One region of the Bacillus sp. LH1 genome, then DNA from elsewhere that is predicted to be linked to it. Evidence: a T-box and tRNA genes for the amino acid it is inferred to sense, from the RefSeq annotation. Region 1 holds a T-box; the other regions hold tRNA genes.
The links. The T-box of region 1 lies ahead of pheS (phenylalanine--tRNA ligase subunit alpha). A T-box ahead of a tRNA ligase gene usually reads a tRNA of that ligase, here a tRNA-Phe.

Region 1 (3,242 bases):
TTTCTTCTTTCGCTTCTACACTTACAGAAATATAATCAGAAGTTTTTTCTGCTGTTTCTTGTAAGTCGATAGCTGGAAGTTTTACTTCGCGGCCATAAATAGCAGCTACTTCGTAAGCAACACCTAACATGTTTAAGCAATCTGCACGGTTTGGTGTTAAGCCAAGCTCAAGTACTTCATCGTGTAAGTTTAAAATTTCAAGTGCATCTGCACCAACTTCAGCGTCACTTGGGAAGATGAAGATACCATCTGCGTATTCTTTTGAAACTAACTTTCCATCAATACCAAGCTCTTGAAGAGCACAAACCATACCGTGAGAAGCTTCACCGCGTAGTTTTGCTTTTTTGATTTTGAAGTTACCAGGAAGTACAGCTCCAACTTTTGCAACTGGTACTTTTAAACCTTTTGCAATGTTAGCAGCTCCACAAATAATTTGAACTGGCTCTTCTTCACCGATATCGATTAAGCATTTGCTTAATTTATCAGCTTCTGGGTGTTTTTCACATTCTAATACGTGACCAACTACAACACCTTTTACACCTTTATTTAATACTTCAACGCCTTCTACTTCAATACCACTTTTCGTGATTTTGTCTGCTAGTTCTTGTGCTGTTACATCTTTAATATCTACATACTCTTGTAACCAACGATATGATACGAACATACTTATCCTCTCCTTCCCTTACGCTCGTTTGAATTGTTGTAAGAAACGTACATCATTTGTATAGAAATGACGAATGTCATCTACTCCGTATTTCAACATTGCGATACGCTCTGCGCCCATACCGAATGCGAAACCTTGATATTCTTTTGAATCATAACCAGCCATTTCAAGTACGTTCGGGTGAACCATACCTGCGCCTAGAATTTCAATCCAGCCAGTTCCTTTACAAGTGCCGCAACCTTTGCCATGACACATCATACAAGAAATATCCATCTCTACAGATGGCTCTGTGAATGGGAAGAAACTTGGACGAAGACGGATTTCACGATCTTCACCGAACATCTTTTTCACGAATACTTGCAGTGTACCTTTTAAGTCACTCATACGAATGTTTTTATCAATTACAAGACCTTCAATTTGCATGAACTGATGTGAATGCGTCGCATCGTCGTCATCACGGCGATACACTTTACCAGGACAAATAATTTTAATTGGGCCTTTTTCTTTATTATTTTCCATCGTACGTGCTTGCACAGAAGATGTATGTGTACGTAGTAACGTTTCTTCTGTGATGTAGAATGTATCTTGCATATCACGCGCTGGGTGATCTTTCGGTAAGTTTAGTGCTTCGAAGTTGTAGTAGTCTTTTTCTACTTCTGTTCCTTCAGCTACTTCATAACCCATACCGATGAATACATCTTCAATTTGCTCAACAACAGCCGTTAACGGATGGTGACAACCTGTTTCAACAGGACGACCTGGCAATGTAACATCAATTGTTTCAGTAGCTAATTTCGCTTCAATTACTGCTTTTTCTAAGTTACTAATTTTGTCGTCTAGACGCGTTTGAATCGCTTCACGTACTTCATTTACTAATGCTCCCATACGTGGACGCTCTTCTGCTGATAATTTTCCCATGCCGCGTAATACTTCTGTAATTGGACCTTTTTTTCCTAAATACGCTACGCGTACGTCGTTTAAGCCTTTCAGCTCTTTCGCTTCTTCAATAAGCTCTAACGCTTTTTGCTTTAGCTCTTTTAAACGTGCTTCCATTTTGGAACCCTCCTAATTTTAAAAATAAAAAAACCTCGCTCCCAAAAAGGGACGAGGTAAATTCGCGGTACCACCCTAAATTGACAGAACATGTCTGCCCACTCATTAGTTATAACGATCAATTCTGACCGGAACGCCTTTACATATACATGGTCCTGGCGTCAACTCCAGAGGTGAATTCACTTTCGTCTACCATAAGAATGCTTTCAGTCTACGACATTCTCTCCCTATATGGCGATTTTGTAAGCTACTCTTCTCTATCAACGTTTTTCGTTATTTAACTTTTAATATAATGTACTTCAACTTATTATAAGAAGTTTTTTATTTGTTCGCAACCGGGCTTTGCAAATAATACGTTAAAATCCCTGCTGCAACCGCAACATTTAATGATTCTGCCCCGCCGTAAATCGGAATATACAAGTTTTGATCCGTTTTTGCAAGAATTTCTTGGCGTACGCCATTTCCTTCATTTCCTACAATTAATGCAAAACTGCCAGCCGGCGTTACTTCACCATACGGAACTCCATTTTCAAGAGCTGTTCCATATACAGGAACGTTATTTTCTTTTAACTTGTCTACCCATTCTTCTAAGTTCCCTTTTACAATTGGTAAGTGGAAAATAGAGCCTTGTGTAGAGCGGAGTACTTTACTATTGTAAACATCAACACAACCTTCTCCAAGCACAACGGCGTGAATACCAGCTGCATCAGCTGTACGAATAATTGTTCCTAAATTACCTGGGTCTTGCAGGCCATCTAATAAAAGGAATTTCCCATCAGTAAGAGCTACTTCTTTCTCATGCTTCTCACAAACAGCAAATACACCTTGCGTCGTTTCTGTTTCACGAAGTATTTTTACAATCGCCTCAGGTACGATGTACATTTCCACATCATTAACTGTCCAATCTTTCGGAAGGTCTGTCTGATCTGAAACGATAAGTTCTGTTACAATTCCTGTCTTCAAAGCTTCCTCGACTAAGTGGAATCCTTCTACAAAAAATAAACCTTTTTTATCGCGTTCTTTTTTCGTTTGCAGCTTTTTCCACTGCTTTACACGCGGATTTTGTACTGAATCAATGTTTTTCATAATATGTATTTCCCTCTCTTCTTGTCTTATCATTATAGCCTATTTTTCATACATATTTACATAAAAAAGAACAAAAACTAACGTCAGTTTCAATTCTGAAGAAGAGGTGAAAGCAATGAGTTTTAATTTACGCGGTGCCGTATTAGCGAATGTATCTGGAAATTCACAAGATCAATTACAAGAAACAATCGTCGATGCAATTCAAAGCGGTGAAGAAAAAATGCTTCCAGGTCTTGGCGTTTTATTTGAAGTCATTTGGAAAAACGCTGATGAAAATGAAAAGCACGAAATGTTAGAAACACTAGAGCAAGGATTAAAAAAATAAGCAATTTGAAAATCACCTTTGCATAAGCTAAGGTGATTTTTTTGCAGAAAATTTTTTTCTTCTCCTAAACATTTCTACTTTACTAACGAACTATGATGGAGTACAATGTTCAAA
Region 2 (3,242 bases), 300 kb from region 1:
CTACCGCTCCAAACTTTTGTTGGTGATGGAGAGAATGGTACCGCATGGCTTAAGTCCATTGCTTCCCCTTCTGCTTTTGCTTCATTAACATCTACTAATACGAATTCTTCAGCTACACCTTGGTTGATCATTGAGTAAGCGTAACTACAACCTACAGCTCCTGTTCCTACTAATACTACACGATTGATACCTTTTTTCATGGTAATTTCCCCTCTCTATTGTTCACATATATTTTTTTATGATTGTTTAAGTAATTAATTAAAATACTAATTTAATGTTGTTTAACTTCTTTACATTCATATTGTAGCACGTATTATTGTGAAAAAGTTCACAAATTATGACCTATTTGTGAACTTTTTCACATAGAGTGTAAAGTTATTGGAATAGGTGTGGAATCCATTTCAATGGAGGCGTTTTCTTTAGATTGTGAAAGGGATTTTCTTGTGGTTTTTGTCGGTAAGTGAAATTATACCAGCGATTTTTAGAATATATCGACCGTAACTCCAAATATATCAGCGATTATTAAAATTTATCGATCGTAACTCAAATTATATCAGCGATTTTTGCAATATATCGACTTACCGACAAAACTCGACAATACTGACAACATAAAAAAGCTGTCTTCAGTAGATCACAGCTATTGAGAGAAAGCAGCTTCTTCTATATATTATTTATTTTCCACAGTAGCTCCCAGATGCATTTTCATCGGTTTCTCCAAGTGTAGGAGGCTACAGCCATACAGCTGGGGTAAAAGTTCAAGTTGAAGTTAATTCCTTCATATTCATACAGGTCCAAATAATTAACATGATTGTATTTACGGCTCTCTATGTACCCAACTGCAACAGCGAATACTTCATATTTCTTCTATTGCATAAAAAAGCAGACTATCCAAAGTCCATTTTTATACAACAAAAAAGAGATAGCAGATTATGCTATCTCTTTTAGTATGACCCGTACGGGATTCGAACCCGTGTTACCGCCGTGAAAGGGCGGTGTCTTAACCACTTGACCAACGGGCCAGTTCTGGCAGAGAAGAAGGGATTCGAACCCTCGCACCGCGTTCGCGATCTACTCCCTTAGCAGGGGAGCCCCTTGAGCCACTTGGGTACTTCTCTATAAATATGGCTCCGCAGGTAGGACTCGAACCTACGACCGATCGGTTAACAGCCGATAGCTCTACCACTGAGCTACTGCGGAACAATTATGGTGGGCCTAAATGGACTCGAACCATCGACCTCACGCTTATCAGGCGTGCGCTCTAACCAGCTGAGCTATAGGCCCATAATTGAAAAGCGGGTGAAGAGAATCGAACTCTCGACCAGAGCTTGGAAGGCTCTTGTTTTACCACTAAACTACACCCGCATTAAATTGTAAATGGTGAGCCATGAAGGACTCGAACCTTCGACCCTCTGATTAAAAGTCAGATGCTCTACCAACTGAGCTAATGGCTCATTTTGAAAGTGGTGCCGACTAGAGGACTTGAACCCCCAACCTACTGATTACAAGTCAGTTGCTCTACCAATTGAGCTAAGTCGGCTTGCGTTTTCAAAATGGTGGCTCGGGACGGAATCGAACCGCCGACACGAGGATTTTCAGTCCTCTGCTCTACCGAGCCTTTATGTAAAAATGGCGGTCCCGACCTGGGTCGAACCGGCGATCTCCTGCGTGACAGGCAGGCATGTTAACCACTACACCACGGGACCATTTGGTTGCGGGGACAGGATTTGAACCTGCGACCTTCGGGTTATGAGCCCGACGAGCTACCGTGCTGCTCCACCCCGCGATGATAAAATATTTACTTTAGAAAAAATGGAGGAGGTAGAGGGATTCGAACCCCCGCGCGACTCTCGCCGCCTGTCGGTTTTCAAGACCGATCCCTTCAGCCGAACTTGGGTATACCTCCGAGATATATACGTCTAATGGTGGACCTTGTAGGACTCGAACCTACGACCGGACGGTTATGAGCCGTCTGCTCTAACCAGCTGAGCTAAAGGTCCTTTATGGTAGCGGCGGAGGGGATCGAACCCCCGACCTCACGGGTATGAACCGTACGCTCTAGCCAGCTGAGCTACACCGCCATAAATGATATTAATATAAGTGGAGCCTAGCGGGATCGAACCGCTGACCTCCTGCGTGCAAGGCAGGCGCTCTCCCAGCTGAGCTAAGGCCCCATGTTTTTTAGGAATATCGGGAAGACAGGATTTGAACCTGCGACCCCCTGGTCCCAAACCAGGTGCTCTACCAAGCTGAGCCACTTCCCGTTAATAAAAGCGCGCCCGAGAGGAGTCGAACCCCTAACCTCTTGATCCGTAGTCAAACGCTCTATCCAATTGAGCTACGGGCGCATATGGTGCCGAGGGCGGGGGTCGAACCCGCACGGTGGTCACCCACCGCAGGATTTTAAGTCCTGTGCGTCTGCCTGTTCCGCCACCCCGGCATGTCATATTGAAAATTGGAGCGGAAGACGGGATTCGAACCCGCGACCCCAACCTTGGCAAGGTTGTATTCTACCACTGAACTACTTCCGCAAGACATGTATGAGTTATTTAATTAAAAGTGCGGGTGAAGGGAGTCGAACCCCCACGCCAAAGGCGCCAGATCCTAAGTCTGGTGCGTCTGCCAATTCCGCCACACCCGCATATTAATTTATTTAAGAAAAATGGGGCGACTGATGGGAATCGAACCCACGAATGCCGGAGCCACAATCCGGTGCGTTAACCACTTCGCCACAACCGCCATGATTTCTGGTGCCGACTAGAGGACTTGAACCCCCAACCTACTGATTACAAGTCAGTTGCTCTACCAATTGAGCTAAGTCGGCTAAATGGTGGAGGATGACGGGATCGAACCGCCGACCCCCTGCTTGTAAGGCAGGTGCTCTCCCAGCTGAGCTAATCCTCCATTTGCCTGGCAACGTCCTACTCTCACAGGGACAAGGTCCCAACTACCATCGGCGCTAGAGAGCTTAACTTCCGTGTTCGGTATGGGAACGGGTGTGACCTCTCTGCCATCATTACCAGACTGTATTCATTTAAGACAAGAATTATTATAACTCATTTACTTTCGAAAGTCAACAAGTTTTTTATATTCTTTCAAAACTAGATAACATTGCTTCATATTATATGGTTAAGTCCTCGATCTATTAGTATTCGTCAGCTCCACATGTCACCATGCTTCCACCTCGAACCTATCAACCTGATCATCTTTCAGGGATCTTACTAGCTTACGCTATGGGAAATCTC
Region 3 (3,242 bases), 1.7 Mb from region 1:
GCGTTGTCTTTAATGGGTCTAAGCGATCGGAAATTTGAGATAATACAGCTCTTTGACATGCTAAAACTGCCTGACTAGGTCCATAATATGATAGGAAATCTGTACACTTACGATATTTCCGTAATAAATCATGTGTATACAAATCATATACAAAAGTATTACAATACATTGCTAAACTCATCATATCACTATTTAATTGCTCTTTTGATAATGATTTCGCTCTCTTGCACATATAAAAGAATGTAAATTCCAATACTTCTTTATGAGATAATAAATGTTTACAATCGGTTATACACTTCTCATTAAATTTAACTCTATCCCAAATTTCAATATCCCTATCTGTCAATTCACCTATACGATATTTAATAATTAAATAATTTAAAGCAACTGATTGCGTCAAAAGATCCCATGTTTCATATTCCAATGAAGTATGAACAAACTCAGCTAATCCTTGCGCTATCATAAAATCATTTGCCTCTTCATACCAACCAATCTCTTGGCATAAGCGAAGAATACGCACTAAAGTTGGAATTTCATCTTTATGAAACTGCGGTAATTTCTTTGCTTTATTCATGCCATATACGATAAATGCCGCTAAATTTTCTTCTTTATAAAATTCTTTCTCTTTCCATACTAATATAGTTCGTTCTTTCCCCTCACCTTTTGGGTGACAAGGTACAAGCAAAGAAAATAATTCAGCGAAATTATTTGGTTCTATATATGTATCTGTAACCAAATTCCAATTTGGATCGCCCTGTACAGCCTTCATATAATTCCCCTTCCCTTTTCATCTATGTAGGAAATATTAATTTATTATCGCACCACTAAAAATTAATATTGTTATATTCAAAATCTCTCATAATACTTATATCTATCAGTATATCATCTTTTCTCTTATTAAAAATTAAGAATAACAAATTTTAAAAAAATGTCGAAATTATTAACCACATACTTATTATATAATGTCTCAGATACATCACGCTAACATATTAGTTTAATCCATATATACTAGAATAATGTATCTGAAATTTATATATAATTTAGCTCTTTATGAGTGACCATTAAACTCTCGGTTAATGAAAGTTTCAATTTACTCTGTACGCTCTGAGATTTCGCTCAAGGCAAATCCAGCTTGATCATCTGCTGATTCCCTTATAGCTAAATCTCCTAGTGCTAACATGCCAATAAGTTGACCACTATCAACTACTGGTAATCGTCTAATTTGATGCTGTGCCATTAGCTCTGTAGCTTTTTCAATAGAATCATTTGGAGAAACTGAGATAATATTTGTTGTCATTACATTTGTAATCTTATTAGATCCAGGATGTTTTTCAGCAATCCCTCGAACGACTAAATCACGATCAGTAACAAGCCCAACAACTTGCTCATTTTCAACAACAGGAATTAATCCAATCGATTCTTCCTTCATTTTTACAGCTGCCTCATATACATTGTCTAGCGGTGTACAATGTACAATATGGGTACTCATTAAGTCTCTCACTCGTGTCATTATGATTTCCTCCTTTTTATACATACCATAGCTTTTCCAAAATTCCTTTATTTATTTCTGGAAAGTAACGTAATAAAAAGGATTAACAAAATAAAAAAGAGCCAGCATAATGCTGACTCTTTTTGGTATGACCCGTACGGGATTCGAACCCGTGTTACCGCCGTGAAAGGGCGGTGTCTTAACCACTTGACCAACGGGCCATGGCTCCGCAGGTAGGACTCGAACCTACGACCGATCGGTTAACAGCCGATAGCTCTACCACTGAGCTACTGCGGAATAATATATGGTGGGCCTAAATGGACTCGAACCATCGACCTCACGCTTATCAGGCGTGCGCTCTAACCAGCTGAGCTATAGGCCCATATACTTTACAGGGGCAGTAGGAATCGAACCCACACTGGAGGTTTTGGAGACCTCAGTTCTACCTTTAAACTATGCCCCTAAATGATGCCGGCTAGAGGACTTGAACCCCCAACCTACTGATTACAAGTCAGTTGCTCTACCAATTGAGCTAAGCCGGCATAAAAAAAATGGTGGCTCGGGACGGAATCGAACCGCCGACACGAGGATTTTCAGTCCTCTGCTCTACCGACTGAGCTACCGAGCCAACATAAATGGCGGTCCCGACCGGGGTCGAACCGGCGATCTCCTGCGTGACAGGCAGGCATGTTAACCACTACACCACGGGACCATTTGGTTGCGGGGACAGGATTTGAACCTGCGACCTTCGGGTTATGAGCCCGACGAGCTACCGTGCTGCTCCACCCCGCGACAATATAAAGTTTTAAAAATGGAGGAGGTAGAGGGATTCGAACCCCCGCGCGACTCTCGCCGCCTGTCGGTTTTCAAGACCGATCCCTTCAGCCGAACTTGGGTATACCTCCATGAAGGAAAAAATAAATATTTTATTATTATATGTCTAAGCCATTAAAGAAAAAATGGAGGAGGTAGAGGGATTCGAACCCCCGCGCGATTCTCACCGCCTGTCGGTTTTCAAGACCGATCCCTTCAGCCGAACTTGGGTATACCTCCGAGACATATATTAAATAAAGTGGAGCCTAGCGGGATCGAACCGCTGACCTCCTGCGTGCAAGGCAGGCGCTCTCCCAGCTGAGCTAAGGCCCCATGTTTTTTGGGAATATCGGGAAGACAGGATTTGAACCTGCGACCCCCTGGTCCCAAACCAGGTGCTCTACCAAGCTGAGCCACTTCCCGTTAATAAAAGCGCGCCCGAGAGGAGTCGAACCCCTAACCTCTTGATCCGTAGTCAAACGCTCTATCCAATTGAGCTACGGGCGCATATGGTGCCGAGGGCGGGGGTCGAACCCGCACGGTGGTCACCCACCGCAGGATTTTAAGTCCTGTGCGTCTGCCTGTTCCGCCACCCCGGCATGTCATATTGAAAATTGGAGCGGAAGACGGGATTCGAACCCGCGACCCCAACCTTGGCAAGGTTGTATTCTACCACTGAACTACTTCCGCAAGACATGTATGAGTTATTTTATTAAAAGTGCGGGTGAAGGGAGTCGAACCCCCACGCCAAAGGCGCTAGATCCTAAGTCTAGTGCGTCTGCCAATTCCGCCACACCCGCATATTTCATTAAAATGGTGAGCCATGAAGGACTCGAACCTTCGACCCTCTGATTAAAAGTCAGATGCTCTACCAACTGAGCTAATGGCTCTTAATGGCTGGGCTAGCTGGATTCGAACCAGCGCATGACGGAGTCAAAGT

Region 2: it encodes a tRNA-Phe, which carries the amino acid that the T-box ahead of pheS (phenylalanine--tRNA ligase subunit alpha) is inferred to sense. The anticodon was not compared.
Region 3: it encodes a tRNA-Phe, which carries the amino acid that the T-box ahead of pheS (phenylalanine--tRNA ligase subunit alpha) is inferred to sense. The anticodon was not compared.

What each region holds. Positions count from the first base shown of each region.
Region 1 covers NZ_CM175007.1:4,467,616-4,470,857, forward strand. Annotated here, with positions in the region: gene pheT (phenylalanine--tRNA ligase subunit beta) at 1-664, opposite strand, end outside; gene pheS (phenylalanine--tRNA ligase subunit alpha) at 683-1,717, opposite strand; T-box leader at 1,762-1,990, opposite strand; gene ACX9TM_RS23110 (TrmH family RNA methyltransferase) at 2,039-2,836, opposite strand; gene sspI (small acid-soluble spore protein SspI) at 2,919-3,128, shown strand.
Region 2 covers NZ_CM175007.1:4,769,701-4,772,942, forward strand. Annotated here, with positions in the region: gene ACX9TM_RS24680 (L-lactate dehydrogenase) at 1-200, opposite strand, end outside; tRNA gene ACX9TM_RS24685 (tRNA-Glu) at 948-1,019, opposite strand; tRNA gene ACX9TM_RS24690 (tRNA-Ser) at 1,025-1,115, opposite strand; tRNA gene ACX9TM_RS24695 (tRNA-Asn) at 1,123-1,197, opposite strand; tRNA gene ACX9TM_RS24700 (tRNA-Ile) at 1,205-1,281, opposite strand; tRNA gene ACX9TM_RS24705 (tRNA-Gly) at 1,292-1,362, opposite strand; tRNA gene ACX9TM_RS24710 (tRNA-Lys) at 1,376-1,451, opposite strand; tRNA gene ACX9TM_RS24715 (tRNA-Thr) at 1,462-1,537, opposite strand; tRNA gene ACX9TM_RS24720 (tRNA-Phe) at 1,552-1,615, opposite strand; tRNA gene ACX9TM_RS24725 (tRNA-Asp) at 1,628-1,703, opposite strand; tRNA gene ACX9TM_RS24730 (tRNA-Met) at 1,707-1,783, opposite strand; tRNA gene ACX9TM_RS24735 (tRNA-Ser) at 1,811-1,903, opposite strand; tRNA gene ACX9TM_RS24740 (tRNA-Ile) at 1,921-1,997, opposite strand; tRNA gene ACX9TM_RS24745 (tRNA-Met) at 2,002-2,078, opposite strand; tRNA gene ACX9TM_RS24750 (tRNA-Ala) at 2,099-2,171, opposite strand; tRNA gene ACX9TM_RS24755 (tRNA-Pro) at 2,188-2,261, opposite strand; tRNA gene ACX9TM_RS24760 (tRNA-Arg) at 2,272-2,345, opposite strand; tRNA gene ACX9TM_RS24765 (tRNA-Leu) at 2,349-2,437, opposite strand; tRNA gene ACX9TM_RS24770 (tRNA-Gly) at 2,454-2,528, opposite strand; tRNA gene ACX9TM_RS24775 (tRNA-Leu) at 2,558-2,638, opposite strand; tRNA gene ACX9TM_RS24780 (tRNA-His) at 2,661-2,736, opposite strand; tRNA gene ACX9TM_RS24785 (tRNA-Thr) at 2,746-2,821, opposite strand; tRNA gene ACX9TM_RS24790 (tRNA-Val) at 2,826-2,901, opposite strand; rRNA gene rrf (5S ribosomal RNA) at 2,906-3,021, opposite strand; rRNA gene ACX9TM_RS24800 (23S ribosomal RNA) at 3,123-3,242, opposite strand, start outside.
Region 3 covers NZ_CM175007.1:749,563-752,804, reverse strand. Annotated here, with positions in the region: gene ACX9TM_RS03860 (DUF3965 domain-containing protein) at 1-769, opposite strand, end outside; gene ACX9TM_RS03855 (CBS domain-containing protein) at 1,091-1,510, opposite strand; tRNA gene ACX9TM_RS03850 (tRNA-Glu) at 1,639-1,710, opposite strand; tRNA gene ACX9TM_RS03845 (tRNA-Asn) at 1,712-1,786, opposite strand; tRNA gene ACX9TM_RS03840 (tRNA-Ile) at 1,795-1,871, opposite strand; tRNA gene ACX9TM_RS03835 (tRNA-Trp) at 1,882-1,952, opposite strand; tRNA gene ACX9TM_RS03830 (tRNA-Thr) at 1,959-2,031, opposite strand; tRNA gene ACX9TM_RS03825 (tRNA-Phe) at 2,042-2,117, opposite strand; tRNA gene ACX9TM_RS03820 (tRNA-Asp) at 2,126-2,201, opposite strand; tRNA gene ACX9TM_RS03815 (tRNA-Met) at 2,205-2,281, opposite strand; tRNA gene ACX9TM_RS03810 (tRNA-Ser) at 2,302-2,394, opposite strand; tRNA gene ACX9TM_RS03805 (tRNA-Ser) at 2,450-2,542, opposite strand; tRNA gene ACX9TM_RS03800 (tRNA-Ala) at 2,563-2,635, opposite strand; tRNA gene ACX9TM_RS03795 (tRNA-Pro) at 2,652-2,725, opposite strand; tRNA gene ACX9TM_RS03790 (tRNA-Arg) at 2,736-2,809, opposite strand; tRNA gene ACX9TM_RS03785 (tRNA-Leu) at 2,813-2,901, opposite strand; tRNA gene ACX9TM_RS03780 (tRNA-Gly) at 2,918-2,992, opposite strand; tRNA gene ACX9TM_RS03775 (tRNA-Leu) at 3,022-3,102, opposite strand; tRNA gene ACX9TM_RS03770 (tRNA-Lys) at 3,117-3,192, opposite strand; tRNA gene ACX9TM_RS03765 (tRNA-Gln) at 3,197-3,242, opposite strand, start outside.